Regions from separate parts of the Labrys sp. E2SS-1L genome, predicted to be linked through region 2. Evidence: riboswitches for the same ligand, from Rfam matches in the RefSeq annotation. Region 2 holds a riboswitch; the other holds the start of a gene.

Region 1 (9,813 bases), 1.5 Mb from region 2:
TCGATGCGCTGGGCCGGATCGGTCGCCGATGGAGAAGACGGATGAGCGGACATATCACCGCTCTAGCGAGCCGAGGGCCGCCATTCAACCATTGTGCGTCGTCGCGACGCATCTCCGCCCTATCGGGGTTGAAGAAATCCCGGAAAAGTCCCTCTGGGCTTGCTCGACATGCCGTTGGCATGGAACATCCTCAGCGGCGGCACGGCGACCTTCAGCCGCCATCGATCTCGGAAAGGCGAGGCAGTGTCGTTGAACCAGAACGAGCAGAAGACAGGCAACGCCGTCATGGGGCTGATCCTTGCCGGCGGCCTGTCGCGTCGCATGGGCGGCGGCGACAAGGGGCTGTCCTTGCTGGGCGGGCGGACGATCCTCGAGCGCATCGTCATGCGCCTGCGTCCGCAGGTCGGCGCCCTCTTTCTCAATGCCAACGGGGATGCCGGACGATTCGAGGCGCTGGCTCTTCCCATTCTGCCGGACAACGTGCCGGATTTCCCGGGGCCGCTGGCCGGTGTGCTCGCCGGTCTCGACCATGCGGCGCAGGCCGGTTTTGACGACGTGGCGGTGGTACCTTGCGATGCGCCCTTCCTGCCGGCGGATCTGGTGGCCAGGCTGCGGACCGGGACACAGGCAGGAAGGGGCGCCGTCGCAGTCTCCGCCGGCCGGCGCCATCCGACGGCGGCGCTCTGGCCCGTTCATCTGCGTAGTGCCCTGCGGAAGGCTCTGGTCGAGGAGGATCAGCGCCGGGTGGAGGCCATTCTTCGCCGTCACGATTTCGCGGAAGTGACGTGGCCGGCCGAGCCCTTCGATCCCTTCGCCAATGTCAACGATTCCGCCGGAATGGCTGAGGCGGAGGCGCTCCTCGCCCGTTTCCCGGCGGCCTGACTGCGGAAGTCGTCCCATCGCGCGCTAGTGCCGCCATCTGGCCTTAATTCCGCGCCGGTGATAGAAGCGCGGCGATTGCCAGAGCTTTTTGCGACCGACGGGGCATCCCGGGAAACGCAGAGGCGCGTTGAAACCAAGGTCGGAGTGCAGCGGGGGTTTGGCAAGAACCTGCGCTGTTCCAGGAGTTGCCACCATTTCCACAGAGGCTCAGAACACAGTCCGCGCCATGCCGTTGCTGCGGCGCCTGTTCTCCGATGAAGGAAGCAAGCACACCCGCGCCTATGGCGTGGCGATTGCTGCCGGCGCGATCGAAGCGTCCATGGGCGGGCTGGTGGCCTGGCTGATCGGACCGGTCATTCGCGCCATGTGGGACAAGCAGAGCATGGGGCAGATCACAGGCTTTGCCCTGCTGGTCGTCGTGGTCTTCCTGGTTCGCGGCGCGGCTGCCTATACCAAGGACACCGTGCTCGCCCGCATCGGCAACTCCATCATCGCCAGCGTGCAGCAGCGGCTGTTCGATCATGTCGTGAAGCAGGACATGGCCTATTTCACCGCGCGCCATTCCACCGAAATGGTGGCCTCGAATACTTTCGTGGCCAATTCCTCGCGCATCGCCTCCAATCTTCTGGTCACCTCGGTCTCCAACGTGCTGCAGGTCGGTGCACTGATCGCCGTGATGATCATGCGTGATCCGCTATTGGCCTTGTCTGCCCTCGTGGTGATGCCGCCTGCCGTGCTCGGCATCCGCTACATCACCAAGCGGATCCGGCGTGTGGTGAAGCGCCAATATCAGAGCACCGCGCAGATCACCGGAATCATTCAGGAAACCTCGCAAGGGATCCGGGTGGTCAAGTCCTTCGGCATGGAGCAGGCCATGCGGGCCCGCATGGCAGCCGGCGTGGCCGAGGCCCAGGCAGCCGCCAACAAGATGGCGGGGCTCGGCAATCGTTCGGGCCCGATCATGGAGACGATGGCCGGTTTTGCCGTTGCGGCGGTCATCATCTATGGCGGTTGGCGTATCACCGCCGGCCAGCTCACAGTCGACGAGTTGATCTCTTTCCTGTTCGCCTTCCTCACCGCCTATGCGCCGTCCAAGGCACTCGCTCGCGTCAATGTCGACCTGAACGCCGCCGTTGCCGGCGTGAGCATGTTTTACGACATCATCGATCAGCCGGCGCGCGAAGGGGCAGGCGAGAGCAAGAAACCCGCCTTCGTCAACAGAGGTGGCCATATCGCCTTCGATCAGGTGAGCTTCGGCTACAAGCCGGACGAGCCGGTCTTGCAGGATCTCTCCCTGGTCGCCGAGGCCGGCAAGACGACCGCTCTGGTCGGTCCGTCCGGCAGCGGCAAGTCGACCGTGCTCAACCTGATCCTGCGCTTTTATGAGCCGGGCTCCGGCGCGATCGAAATCGACGGGCAGGACATCGCGTCGGTTTCCGTCGCCAGCCTCCGCAGTGCCATGGCCTATGTCGGCCAGGACGTCTTCCTGTTCGCCGGCACCATCCGGGAGAACATCGCCTTTGGCCGGCCGGGTGCCTCCCAGGAGGCGATCGAGGCGGCGGCCAAAGCCGCCTATGCCCATGACTTCATCGTGGATTTCGACCGGGAATACGACACCGAGGTCGGTGAGCGCGGCCTGCAGCTTTCCGGCGGGCAGCGCGCCCGCATCGCGATCGCGCGTGCCATCCTGCGTGATGCCTCGATCATTCTTCTGGACGAGGCCACGGCCGCATTGGACTCGCAATCCGAACAGGCGGTGCAGAATGCCCTCGACGATCTCTGCGCCGGCCGCACCGTCGTGGTAATCGCCCACCGGCTGCAGACCATCCAGGAAGCCGACAAGATCTGCGTGATCGACGGCGGCCGACTGGTGGAGGAGGGCAGCCATGAGGCGCTGCTCGCCAGGGCAGGGCGCTATGCCGCCCTCCATGCCGTGCAGTTCCGCGACGAGCCCCAGCTCCTGCCTCTCTGAAGAAGGTTTTGTTTCGTGAAATCCGTTGCTCTCTTCGATCTCGACGGCACTTTGGTCGATGCCGATCACCTGCATTACGAGGCCTGGCGCGAGATGGTGGCGCCGCACGGGATCGAGCTTTCCCTCGACACCTATGTCTCCGAGATCATGGGCCAGCCCAACAGCCTGCTTGCCAGGAACTTCCTGAAGGATCTCGACGAAGATGCCGCCCTCAAGCTCGTCGACGACAAGGAGGCGATGTTCCGCAGCCTCTTCGTGGGGCTGAAGCCGGCGAAGGGACTGACGGATTTCCTCGACTGGCTGGAGCAGAACGGGGTGCCGGTCGGCGTGGTCACCAATGCACCGCGGGACAATGCAGAGCATCAGCTGGTCAATCTGGGCCTGGTGGAACGCTTTCCGACCGTGGTGATCGGCGCTGAGGTTGCCAATCCCAAGCCCCATCCAGATCCTTACCTTGTCGGCCTGGAGCGCCTGTACGGACGGGCCGCTTCCAGCCTGGCCTTCGAGGATTCGCGCTCGGGCATCACGGCTGGCAAGGCAGCGGGCCTTGCCGTGATCGGTCTTGCCACCAGCATGAGCGAGGAGGCGCTGCTGGCGGCCGGCGTGGAACTGGCGATTCCCGACTATACGGATTCGCGCCTCCGACCTTTCGCCGCAGCTCGGCTCGGTATCGCCTGATCGCAGGCCGGTGACCCAGCTCCGTCATGGCGCGGATGCTGGGTGAGGCCCCAAGTCTTGGCCTGTCGTCGGCAGAGGGCGGCTGCCGCGATGAAACGGACTTTCCCTCGTGCCGGGAAAGCGCTAACACGAGAATTGTCTCATGGGGTGCCCGCAAGGGCTGAGAAGACGATGGCCGCAAGCTACGTCTAACCCATCGAACCTGATCCGGGTCGTGCCGGCGGAGGGATGAGCTTCGAAGCTTTCAGCTTCACCTCAATTTTCTTCACCGCCGTCATCCGTATCGAACCGTTTTCGACATGGAGGACGCTATGCTGAGGAAACTGCTCGCCGCTCTCGCACTGGCCACCGTCGCCACAACGGCCTCGGCCGACGACAAGCCGGTGCTCACCGTCTACACTTATGAGAGCTTCTCCGGCGAATATGGCCCCGGCAAGCCGCTGCAAACCGCCTTCGAGGCCAAGTGCAACTGCAAGCTGACCTATGTCACCGCCGATGACGGTGGTGCCCTCTTCGCCAAGCTCAAGCTCGAAGGGGCCTCGACCAAGGCCGACGTCGTCGTCGGGCTCGACGACAATCTGATGGGAGAGGCGGAGAAATCAGGCCTGTTCGCGCCGCATGGCGTGGCAGCCGAGAAGCTCTCCCTGCCCGAGCCTTGGACCAACAAGACCTTCATTCCCTATGACTGGGGCTATTTCGCCTTCGTCTATGACAGCGACAAGCTCAAGATCCCGCCCGCCAGCCTGAAGGATCTCGTCGACGACAAGAACGGTCCCAAGCTGGTGATCGAGGATCCGCGCACCTCCACGCCGGGCCTTGGCCTACTCGCATGGATGAAGGCCGTGTATGGCGACAAGGCCTCCGACGCCTGGAAATCCTTGAAGCCTCGCATCGTCACGGTCACTTCGGGCTGGTCGGAAGCCTATGGGCTCTTCCTGAAGGGCGAGGCCGACATGGTGCTCTCCTATTCGACCTCGCCCGCCTACCATATCGGTGCCGAGAAGAAGACCAACTACAAGGCTGCGATGTTCCCGGAAGGCCATCAGACCCAGGTCGAGGTCGCCGGGGTGACGGCGAGTTCAAAGCAGCAGGAACTCGGGCGCCAGTTCCTCACCTTCCTCATCTCCGACGAGGCCCAGTCCGTCCTGCCCGAGACCAATTGGATGTATCCGGCCAGGACGCCCGCTGCCGGCCTGCCGGAGAGCTTCAAGGCCGTTGCCGTGCCCGCCAAGGCCTTGATGGCGGATCCGGCCAAGCTCGCCGAGAACCGCAAGGCCTGGATCGACGAATGGCTGGCCGCCATGGCGAAGTGAGGAAGGGCAGGTGAAGCTCGACGCTGGTCCTTTACCCTCTCCTGGAGGGGAAGGGTCGACACGAAGTGTCGGGGTAGGGTGGGATGCACTGGCCCTTCCAAATCGTCTTCCCTCGGCCAAAGCTGAAATATTTTGCAAAGAGTCACCCCACCCCGGCCTTTCAGGCCGACCCTCCCCCTCCAGGGGAGGGTAAAGATGCTTCAATCTGAATGCCCGGCCTGATTCTCCTCGGCGGCCTTGCCGCACTCGTGCTCGCCGCGCTCGCCAGCCTGTTTCTCGCGGCTGGCGGCGACGCCTGGCAGGGCAATGTCGGCTATCTCGTCTCGATCGCCGGTTTCACCGTCTATCAGGCGCTGCTCTCCACTCTGCTGTCCCTCTCGTTCGGGGCGCTCGTGGCCTTGGCGCTGGCCCGGCGGCAATTTCCCGGACGTCGGCTGCTGCTGGCCCTGTTCGGCGTTGCAGCGGCGTTGCCCTCGATCGTCGCCGTGTTCGCCTTTGCCGGTATCTACGGTAGGGCCGGCATCGCCAACACCGTGCTGGGCGCCATCGGCCTGCCGGCCATCTCGCTCTACGGGCTCACCGGCATCCTGATGGTGCATGTGTTCTTCAACGGTGCCTTCGCGAGCCGGGTGTTCCTTGCGGCGCTGGAGGCGGTGCCGGGCGAGCATTGGCGGCTGGCAGCCTCGCTCGGCATGCCTCCGGCTACCATCTTTCGTCGCATCGACTGGCCGGTGCTGAGGCGGGACCTGCCGGCGCTCGCGCTCCTGATCTTCATCGCCTGTGCGACGTCCTTCGCCATTCCCCTTACGCTCGGAGGCGGGCCGGGGAGTGCCACGTTTGAGGTTGCAATCTACCAGGCCATCCATTCCGATGCCGATTTTGCCCGGGCCGCGGTGCTGGCCTTGCTGCAGATCGTCGCCATGGCACTGCTGGTGACGCTTGCCGCGCCGTTGCTGGTGCGCCCGCCGGAAGCGGCGAGTGTCGGACGCAGGCTGGAACGGCCCGATCGCGAAGCTGGCTGGCTGCAGTTGGCCGATGCACTGGTCATCGGCTTTGCGCTGCTTCTGCTGCTGCCACCCTTGCTGGCGGTCATTCACGCGGGCCGCACGCTGATGGCTGGCATCGATCCGCAGGTGCCCCGAGCCCTCGTGACCAGTCTGGTGGTTGCATTGGCGGCTGCCTTGCTGTCGCTGGCCGCTGCCCTCCTGCTGTCGCGTTCGCGCCTGTCGCTGACAAAGCAGGGCTGGCCCCGTCTCGCCCGTCTGATGGCCGCGGGGCCCTTGCTCACACTGGCCGCTCCGCCATTGGCTTTCGCAGCGGGTCTCTACGTGATCGCCCGCGCCTTGGGCGCGACCGATTTCGTGGCGATGCCGGCTCTCATCCTGGTCAATGCGATGATGGCTCTGCCTTTCGTGCACCGGCTCGTCGATCCGCCCATGGCTCTGGCTGAGGAGCGGTATGGCCGACTGGCCGACAATCTCGGCCTGACCGGCTGGGCGCGGTTGCGTCTGGTCGAGTGGCCTTTGCTGGCCCCCTCGGCGACGGCGGGTTTCGCCCTTGCCATGGCGCTCTCGCTCGGCGATCTCGGCGTGGTGGCCCTGTTCGGCTCGCAGAGCCTGGTGACACTGCCGGCCTTGCTCTACGCCAAGCTCGGCTCCTACCGTGTCGCCGAGGCGGACGGCATTGCCGCGCTGCTTGCCGGTCTCGTGCTCGTGCTGTTCCTGGTGGCTGGGCGGTTTGGAGGCCGGTATGCTCGTCGTGGATAATCTCACCATCATCATCGACGACTGGACCGGGCGCTACGACCTCACGGTTCCGCGCGGTGCGCTAGCGGCCATGGTTGGTCCTTCCGGCGGCGGCAAGTCCACCTTGCTGCACGCCATTGCCGGTTTCGAAAAGCCGGCGAGCGGCAGGCTCAGCTTCGGGGGGATCGATCTCCTGCCGCTGAAGCCGGCTGACAGGCCGGTGGCCATCGTCTTCCAGGACCATAATCTCCTGCCCAATCTCACAGCCCTGCAGAATGCCGGTCTCGCCCTGTCGCCCTCCCTTCGGCTCTCGGCGGCCGATCGCCAGGCCATCTCGGCGATGCTCGACCATGTCGATCTGGCCGGCATGGAAGCGCGCCTGCCTTCAGAGCTCTCCGGTGGCCAACGCCAGCGCGTCGCGCTCGCGCGTGCCATGCTGACCACGCGCCCGCTGCTGCTGCTCGACGAGCCGCTGACAGGGCTCGATCCCACCATGCGTGCCGACATGATCGATCTCATCGATACGCTGCGTCGCGAGAAGAATCTGACCGTGCTGATGACCACGCATACGCCCGAAGATGTCGAGGGCAGGGCCGATCAGGTCATCACGGTTGCAGATGGACGGGTCGTGGGCTGAGGCGAGGCAACACGGAGGGGCGATCCCCTCGTGCGACACGTTTCCGAGATGGTCGATCTGCTCCCTCAATTGATGGAACTGCGGAGATCGATCCTCCAGGGTGCCGTGCCTTCGCCGACAAGGAAAAGCGGACTGGAAGTCCGCGCTCCAAGGTCTAAGTTGCTCCTTTGCATGCAGAAGGAATCGCCCGGATGGACGCCAGCGAACTCGCCCGATTGATCGCCCAGGGGCGGGGCACCGAGCCGGCGGATTTGGTGATCAAGAATGTGCGCCTCCTCGACCTTGTCAGCGGCGACCTCGCCGAGACCGATATCGCCATCGGCGGAGATCGCATCGTCGGCACCTATGCCAGCTATCGCGGCCGGCGCGAGATCGACGGGCGCGGGCTTGTGGCCGTGCCCGGTTTCATCGACACGCATCTGCATGTCGAATCCTCGCTTGTCACCCCTCCCGAATTCGACCGCTGCGTGCTCCGGCATGGCGTGACCACGGCCATTTGCGATCCGCATGAGATTTCCAACGTGGTCGGGGCCGATGGCATCCGCTATTTTCTGGAGGCGGCCGGTGAGACGGCGCTGGACCTGCGCGTCCAGCTTTCGAGCTGCGTGCCCTCCACCCATCTGGAGACCGCCGGTGCGAGGCTCGAGGCTGCGGATCTCGCACCCTTCAAGAACCACCCCCGCGTGATCGGCCTTGCCGAGTTCATGAATTTCCCGGGCGTGATCAACGCCGATCCTGCCTGCCTCGCCAAGCTTCTGCCGTTCCAGGACGGCCATATCGACGGCCATGCCCCGCTTCTCATCGGCACGGATCTGAATGCCTATCTCACCGCCCGCATTCGTACTGACCATGAGACGACAACGGCCAGGGAGGGCCGGGAAAAGCTTGCCAAGGGCATGACGCTGCTGATCCGGGAAGGCTCCGTTTCCAAGGATCTGCATGCCCTTGCCGAGTTGATCACGGTCAGGAACTCGCCTTATCTCGCCTTCTGCACCGACGATCGCAATCCCCTAGACATTGCCGAGGAGGGTCATCTGGATTTCATGATCCGCACCGCCATCGCCCTCGGCGCCGAGCCGCTGGCGGCCTATCGCACCGCGACCCTGTCGGCGGCCATGGCCTTCGGGCTCAGGGATCGTGGCGTGATCGCGCCCGGCAAGCGGGCCGATATCGTGCTCATCGAGGATCTCGACCATTGTGCCGTGCGCCAGGTGATCAGCGCCGGCCGGCTGGTGGAGGACGGCTTGTTCGAGGGGCGGACCCGCATTGCACCGGTGGGGCTTGGCTCGATGAAGTCTCCCCGCGTTTCGGCGGCCGATTTCCGCGTCAAGGCAGGCGGGCCGACCGGGCCGGTGATGGGTGTGGTGCCCGGCAAGATCATCACCGAGCATCTGAGGTTGAGCCTGCCCTATGAGAGTGGTTATCGGAATATCGACCTCGACCAGGACGTGGTGAAGGTGGCCGTGGTCGAGCGCCATGGCGTCAACGGCAATATCGGTCGCGGCTTCGTCAAGGGCTTCGGTTTGAAGCAGGGGGCAATCGCTTCCTCGGTGGGACACGATTCGCACAATATCTGCGTGGTCGGTGCCGATGACGCCGACATGGCGCTGGCGGTCAACCGCCTCGGCGAGATCGGCGGCGGCTTCGTGGTGGCCCGGGATGGCGTCATCCTGGCCGAATTGGCGCTGCCGGTGGCGGGCCTGATGAGCTTGCTGACTTTCGAGGAAGTGCGAGACCACCTGATTCCGCTGCGCGCAGCCGCCAAATCCCTTGGTGTCACCCTGGCCGAACCCTTCCTGCAGGTGGCTTTCCTGCCCTTGCCGGTCATTCCCCATCTCAAGATCACCGACAAGGGCATGGTCGACGTCGATCGCTTCGAATTGATCGCCGCTTGAGTCATGGTCTTGACGGTGCTGCATCAGCATTCTGCAACCACCGCTCATGCAGTATTCCGGACTCAGTTTCCGGCTAAAAACTTTTGTGATTTGAATAAATAAACTCAAATCACAGCGATGCGTCGAGCCGATTTTAGTATAAAAGTGCGTTTCTTATCAAAGCGCACTTCGCTTCAGAGTACCCGCGATGAAACTCCTCGTCGTCTATTGCCATCCTTGTTCGGAGAGCTTTGGCGCCTCGATCCGGGATACCGCCCTGCGCGCGCTCGGCAAGGCGGGGCATGAGGTCCGCCTGATCGACCTTTATGCGCAGGGTTTCAATCCGGTGATGAGTGCAGAGGAAAGGCGCGGCTATCACGAGCCGGGCAGCAATGAGGCGCCCGTGGCCGAGCATCTGGCGCAATTGCGCTGGTGCGAGGGGCTCATCTTCATTCATCCCACCTGGTGGTATGGACCGCCGGCCATGCTCAAGGGCTGGCTCGAGCGGGTCTGGGTGCCGCACGCCACCTTCACCATGCCCGAAAACGGCAAGGCGATCGGCCCGGTGCTGACACAGATCCGCCTGCTGGGCGTCATCTCCACATTGGGATCGCCCTGGTGGTGGTGGACCTTGTTCATGAAGGCGCCTGGACGCAATATTCTTCTGCGCGGCCTGAAGAGTCTTTGCGCTCCGCATTGTCGCACGATGTGG
Region 2 (9,813 bases):
TGGGATTGCTTTGCTGCAATGAGAGGGCAGGACTGCATCTTTTGCATGGCTGTTCGATTTTCTCTCAAAAAGGCACGGCAGGGCCACAGCCACACCCGATTTGGAGCTTGATTCCGGCTTTCAGGCAATCCGCCAGCCATTCCTTGGCGCGTCCAACCGAGGCGGCGAGTGTGCGGCCGCCCGCGAGGTTGGCGGCAATGGCCGAAGAGAGCGCGCAGCCCGTCCCATGCAGGTTTGGGGTTCTGACCCAGGCTCCGGCAAAGCGCCGGGTATCATCGCGGGTAGCGAGAATGTCGACCGCCTCGCCGAGATGGCCATGTCCCCCCTTCAGCAGGACTGCCCGCGGACCGAACTCGAGAAGGGCCTGGGCTTGCTCGATCATTTGCGCTTCGCTCTCCGCCAATGCCTCGTTCAACAGGATTGCCGCTTCCGGCAGATTTGGCGTCAGGCAGGTGGCGAGCGGCAGGAGATCGGCCTTGAGGGCCGCGAGCGTCCCCGTCTCGCCCAGCAGCCGGCCGGTGCTCGCCGACATCACCGGATCGAGCACGATGGGCAATCCCAAGCCTGTCAGCCTTTCGGCGATGGCGCGCGCGTGCCCGGCGCTCGGCACCATGCCGATCTTGATGGCTCTGACCTCGAAATCGTCGAGCACGGCATCGAGCTGTGCAGCGAGCACGTCCGGCGGGACTGCATGGATGGCGCTGATGCCGCGGGTGTTCTGCGCCGTCACGGCGGTGATAACAGTGGTGCCGAACACGCCGAAGGCGCGAAAGGCGGCAAGGTCGGCCTGGATACCGGCTCCGCCGCCCGAATCGGAACCGGCAATGCTGAGCGCGATTGCCGTCATGTCCTGACCGAAGCCGGCCGGGTCGCGGCCAACCAGGCTTGGGTACGAGCGTCCGGATCGGGATGCCTGACAACGTCGCTGACCATGGCGATGACGTCGGCCCCGGCGGCGAGGCAGGCCGGCGCCCGTTCGAGGGTGATGCCGCCGATGGCGACCAGCGGCAGGTCGCCGATCAGCTTTTTCCATTCGCCGATGCGCTCCAGCCCCTGCGGAGCGAAAGGCATCACCTTGAGCGTGGTGGGATAGATCGGCCCCAGCGCCACATAATCAGGATCGCGCGCGAGCGCGCGCGCGAGCTCGGCGTGGTCATGCGTCGAGATGCCGAGCTTCAGCCCTGCAGCGCGGATGGCGGCGAGGTCGGCAGTGTCGAGGTCGCCCTGGCCGAGATGGAGGAAATCGGCACCGGCCGCGATGGCCGCCCGCCAATAATCGTTGACCACCAGATCGGCGCCATAGGCGCGGCAGACCGTCAAGGCTGCGCGGATCTCGGGCATAACAGTCTCGTCGTCGCGATCCTTGATGCGCAGCTGCACCAGTTTCGTGCCCTGCTTTACCAGTCGCTCGACCCAGTCGACGCTGTCGACCACGGGATAGAAGGGATCGAGCCGCCAGATAGTGTCGATGATGCTCATGCCAGCACCACCGAATCCAGATTTGCCTGGCCGAAGACTGGTGTCGAGGGGGCTGCCATGTCGCGCGGCAACATGGGGTCGGCAAGGAAGGCGAGGCGCCCGGCCTCGATGCCAAGCGCAAAGGCCCGCGCCATGCCGGCGGGATCGCCCGCCTTGGCGACGGCGGTGTTGAGCAGCACCGCGTCATAGCCGAGTTCCATGGCATGCGCCGCGTGCGATGGCGTGCCGATGCCGGCATCGACCACCAGCGGAATGCCGGGGAAATGCGCCCGCATGCTGCGCAGCCCATAGACATTGTTGAGACCGCGCCCCGAGCCGATCGGTGCGCCCCAGGGCATCAGCACCCGGCAGCCGGCGTCGACCAGGCGTTCGGCCACCACCAGGTCCTCGGTGGTGTAGGGGAATACCTCGAAGCCTTCGGAGACGAGGATGCGGGCCGCCTCCACCAGGCCGAAGACATCGGGCTGCAAGGTATCGGCGTCGCCGATCACCTCCAGCTTGATCCAGCTCGTGCCGAAGACTTCGCGTGCCATCTGCGCCGTCGTCACCGCTTCCTTCACGCTATGGCAGCCGGCGGTGTTGGGCAGCACCTTGACGCCGAGCTCGCGGATCAGGCCCCAGAAGCTCTGGCCGCTGCGCTCCCCGCCGGACTCCCGGCGCAACGAGACGGTAACGATGCCGGCCCCGGACGCGCGCACGGCCTCGGCGAGAATGGCGGGCGAGGGATATTGCGCCGTGCCGAGCAGCAGGCGGGAGGTGAAGGGGGTGTCGTAGAAAATGAGGGTGTCGGTCATGGTGTCATTTCCGGGTGCGCGGACGTCTCGTCCGCTCTTGAACCGCAACGCGTCGTGAAAAGGGAAGAGCGGACATCGCGACATGTCTGCATGTCGCTGTGATGTCCGCGCTCCGTCACCCTCCCTGCCGGGGCGCGAGAATCTCGACTGCATCGCCGTCCTTGAGGGCGGTCCGATCGCGATCGACGGCCCTGACGAAGCGGCCATTCAGGGCGGTGGCCACCACGCTGTCGCCGAGTTCGAGCGCCTCGAGCAGGCGGGCGAGGGTGGCGGCCTCGGTTTCCTGGCGTTCGCCGTTGACGGTCAAGGTCATGCGCAAACTCCTTGCTGGGCTGTCCGCACGGGCAGGATTCGGTCGGCGGCTTCCTGGGCCAGGGCCGGCGAGAGCAGGAAACCGTGGCGGAACAGGCCGTTGAGCGAGATGACGCGCCCGACCACGGTGAGGCGCGGCAGATTGTCGGGAAAGGCGGGGCGCAGTCCGGCTTCGAGCTCGAGGATTTCGGCCTCGCCGAAGGCCGGATGCAGGCTGAAGGCGGCTGCAATCAGTTCCATGGTCGAGCGCAGGGTCGGCGGCCCCCTATGCTCGCTCTCGATCATGGTGGCGCCGATCATGAAGCGATGGTCGGCGCGCGGCACGATATAGAGCGGAAAACGCGGGTGCAGGAAACGCACGGGCCGGGAGAGGGTGACGCCCGGCGCGTGGACTACGATGGCCTCGCCCCGGACACCGCGCAGATCGGGCAGTTCGGCGCGCGCAGCAAAGCCGCGGCAGTCGATCACGGCATCCGCATCGAGGGCGTGCGGCTCGGCTTCGATCCCGAAGCGGATGGCGACGCCGAGGTCGGCGAGGCGCCCGGCCAGCACCTGCAGCGCCCGTCTCGGGTCGAGATGGGCTTCGCGCGGAAAGAACAGGCCCTGGTGGAAGCGGCCGGCAAGGTCCGGCTCGAGCGTGGCGATGCCTGATACGTCTACCGGGACATGCGCCTTCGTACGGCGGGCGAAACGGGCAATCTCGCTGCCGTCGCGGGCGGGAGCGACCACCAGCGTGCCGCGCTGCACGGTTTCCCGCACATGGCGCGGCCACCAGGCGAGCGCGAGTTCGCCGCGCCGCTCGACCTCGATCTCGGCGCTTTCTCGTTCGCACCAGGGCGCGAGCATACCGCCGGCCAGCCAGGAACAGGCCTGGACACCCAGGACCTCGCTGCGCTCCAGGATCTCGACCTCGGCGCCTCGCGCCGCGCATTCCATCGCCGTGACGAGGCCGGCGACGCCGGCCCCCACCACGGTGACGCGCTTGACGTCATTCGGCCGGGACATAGAGGGCCCCGCCCTGTTCGAGGAATTCGCGCGATTTTTCCGCCATGCCCTGCCGCGCGGCTTCCTCCATCGCCCGCACCTCGTCGCGAAGATCCTGCGTGATCTTCATCGAGCAGAATTTCGGCCCGCACATCGAGCAGAAATGCGCGACCTTGTGCACATCCTTGGGCAAGGTCTCGTCGTGATAGGCGCGCGCCGTATCCGGATCGAGGGAGAGGTTGAACTGGTCCTCCCAGCGGAAGTCGAAGCGGGCCTGCGACAGGGCGTCGTCGCGGACCTTGGCGGCGGGATGGCCCTTGGCGAGATCGGCGGCATGGGCGGCGATGCGATAGGTGATCACGCCGGTCTTGACGTCGTCGCGGTTGGGCAGGCCGAGATGCTCCTTGGGCGTGACGTAGCAGAGCATCGCCGTGCCGAACCAGCCGATCATCGCCGCGCCGATGCCGGAGGTGATGTGATCATAGCCCGGCGCAATGTCGGTCGTCAGCGGCCCGAGCGTGTAGAAGGGAGCCTCGCCGCAGGCGGCAAGCTGCTTGTCCATGTTCTGCTTGATCTTGTGCATAGGCACATGGCCCGGCCCCTCGATCATCACCTGGCAGCCCCTGTCCCAGGCGATCTTGGTCAGTTCGCCCAGCGTCTCCAGTTCGGCGAACTGGGCGGCGTCGTTGGCATCGGCGATCGAGCCGGGACGCAAGCCGTCGCCGAGCGAGAAGGAGACGTCATAGCGGCGCATGATGTCGCAGATGTCGCCGAAATGCTCATAGAGGAAGCTCTCGCGATGCCCGGCCAGGCACCAGCGCGCCATGATCGAGCCGCCGCGCGAGACGATGCCGGTGACGCGGCTGGCGGTGAGCGGCACATGGGCGAGGCGAACGCCGGCATGGATGGTGAAATAGTCGACGCCCTGCTCGGCCTGCTCGATCAGCGTATCCTTGAAGACTTCCCAGTCGAGCTTCAAGGGATCGCCGTCGACCTTCTCCAGCGCCTGGTAGATCGGCACCGTGCCGATCGGCACCGGCGAGTTGCGCAGGATCCAGGAGCGGATGTTGTGGATGTTGCGTCCGGTGGAGAGGTCCATCACCGTATCGGCGCCCCAGCGCGTGGCCCAGACCAGCTTCTCCACTTCCTCGGCGGCGCCGGAGGTGACGGCCGAGTTGCCGATATTGGCGTTGACCTTCACCAGGAAGTTGCGGCCGATCACCATCGGCTCGAGTTCGAGATGGTTGATGTTGGCGGGTAGGATGGCCCGGCCCAGGGCGATTTCGTCGCGCACGAATTCCGGCGTGACGAACTCGGGAATGGCCGCACCGAAATCCTCGCCGTCTGCCCGGCGCCCGGCCGCGCCTTCGAGGGCCTTCTCGCGGGCGAGGTTCTCGCGGAAGGCGGCGTAGACCATCTCCTCGGTGACGATGCCGGCCTTGGCGAACTCATATTGGGTGACAAGCTGGCCGTCGGCGCCGCGACGCAGCTTGCGTTCGGCGGGGCAGGGCGCCACCAGCCGGTCGGCGGAGACATTGCCATTGTCCTCAGGTCTAACGGTACGGCCCTCGATCGCACCGAAGCCGCGGCCGGCGATCCAGCCTTCGCGCAGGGTCGGCAAGCCCTGCTGCAGATCGATGCTGGCGCCGTCCTCGGTGTAGGGGCCGGAGGGATCGTAGACGCGGATGGGAGCGAGCGACGCGTCGCTCAGCGCGATCTCGCGGAAGGGCACCCGCATCTCAGGATGCGAAGCGGGGGCCGCATAGACCTTGCGGGAGCCGGCAATGGGACCGGTGGTCACGCTTTGGGGCGCGGCGATCTTGGTCTTGGGATTTTGGATATTCATGGATCTCCTCCTCGTTGCGAGTCATGGAGATCCGGGGCGACGATTGTCTGGGCAGAACCGGCATCTCAGCCAATTCCGGGACCTGGAGCCAATTTCTAGCGCCAAAGCCCTGTTCCCGTCCCTTCGCCGGCATGACCCGGATCAGGTTCGAAGGGTTCGGCTCTAGGCCATCTCAGCCCCGCTTGCGCAGGACACCCCTCGGAACGATTCCAAGGTTAGACCCGGAATCGGCCTGCGTCCAGAGCGAAGGATTGTCGCATTATTTTGGAAGAAGGCTGCGGCACTCTTTAGGGGGGCGGGTCTTCAGACCCGCCTGCATCGCTAACTCTAAGAAAGAGCCGGGTCTGAAATACTGACTCAAAACTCGCAACAGAACCGAGAAAGGCTCAACCTTTGTCATGCCCGGGCCCGTCCCGGGCATCCAGCTGCTGCAATTCGCGGAGAATGTGGGCCCTAGATCACCGGGACAAGCCCGGTGATGACAAAGGTCGAGGTTTCCTTGACTTTTCTGGCCAGGGCACCAGGACCCCCCAAAGGGGTCGTCGCGTCGCCTCACTCCCGCCAGGCCGCCGCGATCATGTCGGAGGCCTTCTCGGCAATCATCACCACGGGGGCATGGGTATTGCCGGAAACGATGGTCGGCATGACAGAGGCATCGGCGATGCGCAGGCCGGACATACCGCGCAGGCGCAGCTCGGGATCGACCACGGCTGCCGCATCGCTGCCCATGCGGGCCGTGCCGACCGGATGGAAGATGGTGGTGGCGATGTCGCCGGCAGCCTTGGCGAGATCCTCGGCCGACTGGATCGCCGGCCCGGGCTTCAGTTCTTCCGGCCGGAAGGCCTGCATACGCTTCGTCGCCATCAGGCGGCGGGCTGCGCGGATCGAATCGGCCGCGACGGCGCGGTCCCCCTCGGTCGAGAGGTAGTTCGGGGCGATTTCGGGATGGGTCCGGGCATCCGGCGAGACGATGCGGACATGGCCGCGTGCCTCCGGCCGGAGATTGCAGACCGAGACGGTGATGGCCGGAAAAGGATGCAGCGGCGAACCGAAGGCGTCGAGCGACAGGGGCTGGACGTGGAACTCGATATTGGCGCTGCAGAAGCGCGGATCAGACTTCATGAAGATGCCGAGCTGGCTCGGTGCCATCGCCATCGGCCCCGAACGCTTGAGGGCATAGGTGAGGGTGATCTCGGCCTTGCCCAGCAGCGAGGCCTGCCATTCGTTCAGGGTGCGTGCGCCGCTGATCTTGAACACGGTGCGGATCTGCAGATGGTCCTGCAGGTTCTCGCCGACCCCGGGCGCCTCCAGCACGAGCGGGATGCCGTGCCTGGCCAGCAGCGCCGCCGGGCCGACGCCGGAAAGCTGCAGGAGCTGCGGCGTGCCGATGGCGCCGGCCGCCAGCACCAGCTCGCGCCTGATCGAGACGTGGGCGGGCTTGCCATCAAGCCTCAATTCGAGGCCCTCGGCACGTCCGTTCGCGAAGCGGATGCGCTCGGCCATCGCCCTGGTGAGGATGGTGAGGTTCTTGCGATGCCGGACGGGGTTGATGAAGGCCCTGACGGCATTGAAGCGAAAGCCGGCCTTCTGGTTGACCTCGAAATAGGCCGAGCCGGTGTTGTCGCCGGCATTGAAATCGTCGATCTGGGGCACGCCGAGTTCCTCGGCCGCCTCGCGCACCGAGTCCAGGATCGGCCAGGACAGGCGCTGGCGCTCGACGCGCAGCTCGCCCTCCGAACCATGAAAGGCCGCGCTCCCCGCATGGTGGTTCTCCGAACGCCGGAACAGCGGCAGTACATCGTCCCAGCCCCAGCCGGCATTGCCGAGCTGCTGCCATTGGTCATAGTCGGCGGCCTGGCCGCGCATGTAGATCATGCCGTTGATCGAGGAGCAGCCGCCCATCACCCGCCCGCGCGGATAGGCGAGGCTGCGCCCGTTCAGGCCCGGCTCGGCCACGGTCCTGTAGCCCCAGTCGGTGCGCGGATTGCCCATGCAATAGAGATAGCCGACCGGGATGTGGATCCAGTGATAGCGGTCCGAGCCGCCGGCTTCGAGCAGCAGCACCCTGGCCTTGGGATCGGCGGAGAGCCGGTTGGCCAGCACGCAGCCGCCGGAGCCGGCGCCGACGACGACATAGTCATAGGCACCGAGATCGATGCGTTCGCTATCGTGACGTTCGTTCATGCGCCCTCGCGATAGCGTTTCCAGTGTTCGGGCATGGTCTCCGCGAGGCCGCAATAGAGGCGGTAGCGCGCCTCCACCAGCGCCCTGTCCGCGGTGCGGGGCTGGTACTGAGCGGCCTGGCGCACCATGGCGGCGATGCCGTCGTCGAGCGTTGCAAAGGTTCCGGCTGCGACGCCCGCCGCGATCGCCGCGCCCAGCGCACCGGTTTCCTGGCATTCGGCCACGGTGACCGGCAGGTCGAGGATGTCAGCGAACATCTGGCACCAGACCGGGCTACGCGAGCCGCCGCCGGACAGCGAGGCGCGGGTGATTTCCGCCCCGGCGCGGCGCAGGCGCTCGATATGGCGGCGATGTTCGAAGACTACGCCCTCATAGAGCGCGTGGAGCATCTCCGCTTTGCCGTGCCAGCCGGCGAGGCCGATGAAGGCGCCGCGTGCATCGGGATGGGTGGACGCGCCGAACAGGAAGGGCAGGAACAGCGGCAGCTCCGGATGCGGGGCAACCGATGCCACCAGCCCATTGCAGGCCTCGAACGCGGCCGGACCGTGCCCGCCGCCGAACTCGCGTACGAACCATTCGAGATTGACGGCCGAGGTGGCGCTGGATTCGACCGCGACATAGCGGTCCGGGCGCCAGGTCGAGGCGTGGAAGATGGTGTTGTCGATCAGCGGCGTCTCGCGCACCACCTGGTTGATGCTCCAGGTGCCGGCCACGATCGCCGCCTCGCCGGGCGTGTTGACGCCGGAGCCGATCATCGAGGCGATGATGTCGAAGAAGCCGGCGGCGACAGGCGTTCCCTCGGCGAGGCCGGTGGCCGCCGCGGCGTGGGCGGTCACGCGGCCTACCGATGCTTCGGATTCGATGAGATCGGGCAGCAGTCCCGCAGCATCGCCGAGGCCATAGCCGTCGAGCAAGGTCTCATCATAGCGCCGTTCGGGCAGGCGCAGCAGGCCGGCGCCGCTCATGTCCGAAAAATCGGAGACGAGCCTGCCGGTGAGCAGCAGAGTCAGCGCATCCTTGCACAGGAAGGCGGTGCTGGCCCTGGCATAGAGATCGGGGCGGTTCTGCTTCAGCCAGAGCAACAGTGTCGCCGTCTGCGCCGGCCAGGGCCGCTGCAGGCAGAGCGGATAGAGGGCGTCGGCAGCCGGCGAGGCGCGCAGTTCGGCGGCGAGGCCGGCGGCTCGGTTGTCGATCGACTGGATGCCGATGAGGGGCTGGTCATCCCCGTCGATGAGATAGAGACCGTTGCCGTGGCCGGCCGTGCCGATGCCGATGACGTCCTTGCCCTCGACGCCGGCCTCCATGAGGCAGCGCCGGATCACCGTGGCGGCATTGGCCCAGAGTTCGGCGATGTCGCGCTCGACATAGCCGGGCTGGGGCTGTCGCGACTGGCCGTCCAGCGCTGCCCGCGCCAGGACCCGTCCTTCGAGGTCGAACAGGACGGCCTTGACCACGGTATTGCCGGCATCGATGCCGAGGAGATGGCGCGTCACGCTGCGGCCTCGTAGATGGCCCAGGCCTCACCATCGTCGGCGCCCTGATGGATCATCGCCATCAGGGCCTTGACCACGCGGGCCGGGTTGTCGTGCTGGTAGATGTTGCGGCCATAGACCATGCCATGCGCGCCCTGGCGCATCAAAGCGTGGGAATTGGCGAAGACCTGGCGTAGATCCGCCTTGCCGCCGCCGCGCACCAGCACGGGGCAGCGGGCGGCCTCGACCACGCGATGGAAATCGGCGGGATCGCTGGTCGGGTCGGCCTTGACGATATCGGCGCCGAGTTCGCGGGCAAGGCGCACCAATGTCACGATCTTTTCGGCGTCGCCATCGACGAGATAGCCGCCGCGTTCGCTGGCAGGCTGCATGACCAAAGGCTCGATCATCAGCGGCATGCCGTATTTCTCGCAATCCTGGGCCACGCGCGAAATATTCTCGATGCATTGCCGGAACAGGCCGGGCTCGTCCGGCAGCATGAAGAGATTGACCACCACGCAGGCCGCATCCATGCGCAGCGCCGGGGCGATCGGATCCTGCGCGTTCTGCAGGAGGGCCCACATCTCGCGATGGCGCTGGCGGTTATAGGGATTGCCCATGTCGATGCGCATCACCAAAGCAGGCTTGTGCTTGCCCGGGATCTCCTGCAGCAGGTCGGCCTGGCCGTAATTCATCTGGATGGCATCGGGGCCGGCATCGGCCAGCATGCGCACGACCTTGT

The links. Region 2 has a riboswitch for thiamine pyrophosphate ahead of thiC (phosphomethylpyrimidine synthase ThiC). Riboswitches for the same ligand answer to the same signal wherever they lie in the genome.
Region 1: linked by a shared signal. The riboswitch ahead of thiB (thiamine ABC transporter substrate binding subunit) and the one ahead of thiC (phosphomethylpyrimidine synthase ThiC) in region 2 are both predicted to bind thiamine pyrophosphate.

What each region holds. Positions count from the first base shown of each region.
Region 1 covers NZ_CP172712.1:2,799,110-2,808,922, forward strand. Annotated here, with positions in the region: gene ACIGJE_RS12865 (sulfurtransferase TusA family protein) at 1-53, opposite strand, end outside; gene mobA (molybdenum cofactor guanylyltransferase MobA) at 286-882, shown strand; gene ACIGJE_RS12875 (ABC transporter ATP-binding protein) at 1,109-2,854, shown strand; gene ACIGJE_RS12880 (HAD family hydrolase) at 2,870-3,532, shown strand; TPP riboswitch at 3,666-3,778, shown strand; gene thiB (thiamine ABC transporter substrate binding subunit) at 3,832-4,845, shown strand; gene ACIGJE_RS12890 (ABC transporter permease subunit) at 5,055-6,611, shown strand; gene ACIGJE_RS12895 (thiamine ABC transporter ATP-binding protein) at 6,595-7,227, shown strand; gene ade (adenine deaminase) at 7,419-9,122, shown strand; gene ACIGJE_RS12905 (NAD(P)H-dependent oxidoreductase) at 9,310-9,813, shown strand, end outside.
Region 2 covers NZ_CP172712.1:1,282,405-1,292,217, forward strand. Annotated here, with positions in the region: gene thiD (bifunctional hydroxymethylpyrimidine kinase/phosphomethylpyrimidine kinase) at 65-847, opposite strand; gene ACIGJE_RS05825 (thiamine phosphate synthase) at 844-1,479, opposite strand; gene ACIGJE_RS05830 (thiazole synthase) at 1,476-2,273, opposite strand; gene thiS (sulfur carrier protein ThiS) at 2,389-2,586, opposite strand; gene thiO (glycine oxidase ThiO) at 2,583-3,590, opposite strand; gene thiC (phosphomethylpyrimidine synthase ThiC) at 3,574-5,415, opposite strand; TPP riboswitch at 5,517-5,624, opposite strand; gene ACIGJE_RS05850 (GMC family oxidoreductase) at 5,968-7,599, opposite strand; gene ACIGJE_RS05855 (FGGY-family carbohydrate kinase) at 7,596-9,092, opposite strand; gene ACIGJE_RS05860 (class I fructose-bisphosphate aldolase) at 9,089-9,813, opposite strand, start outside.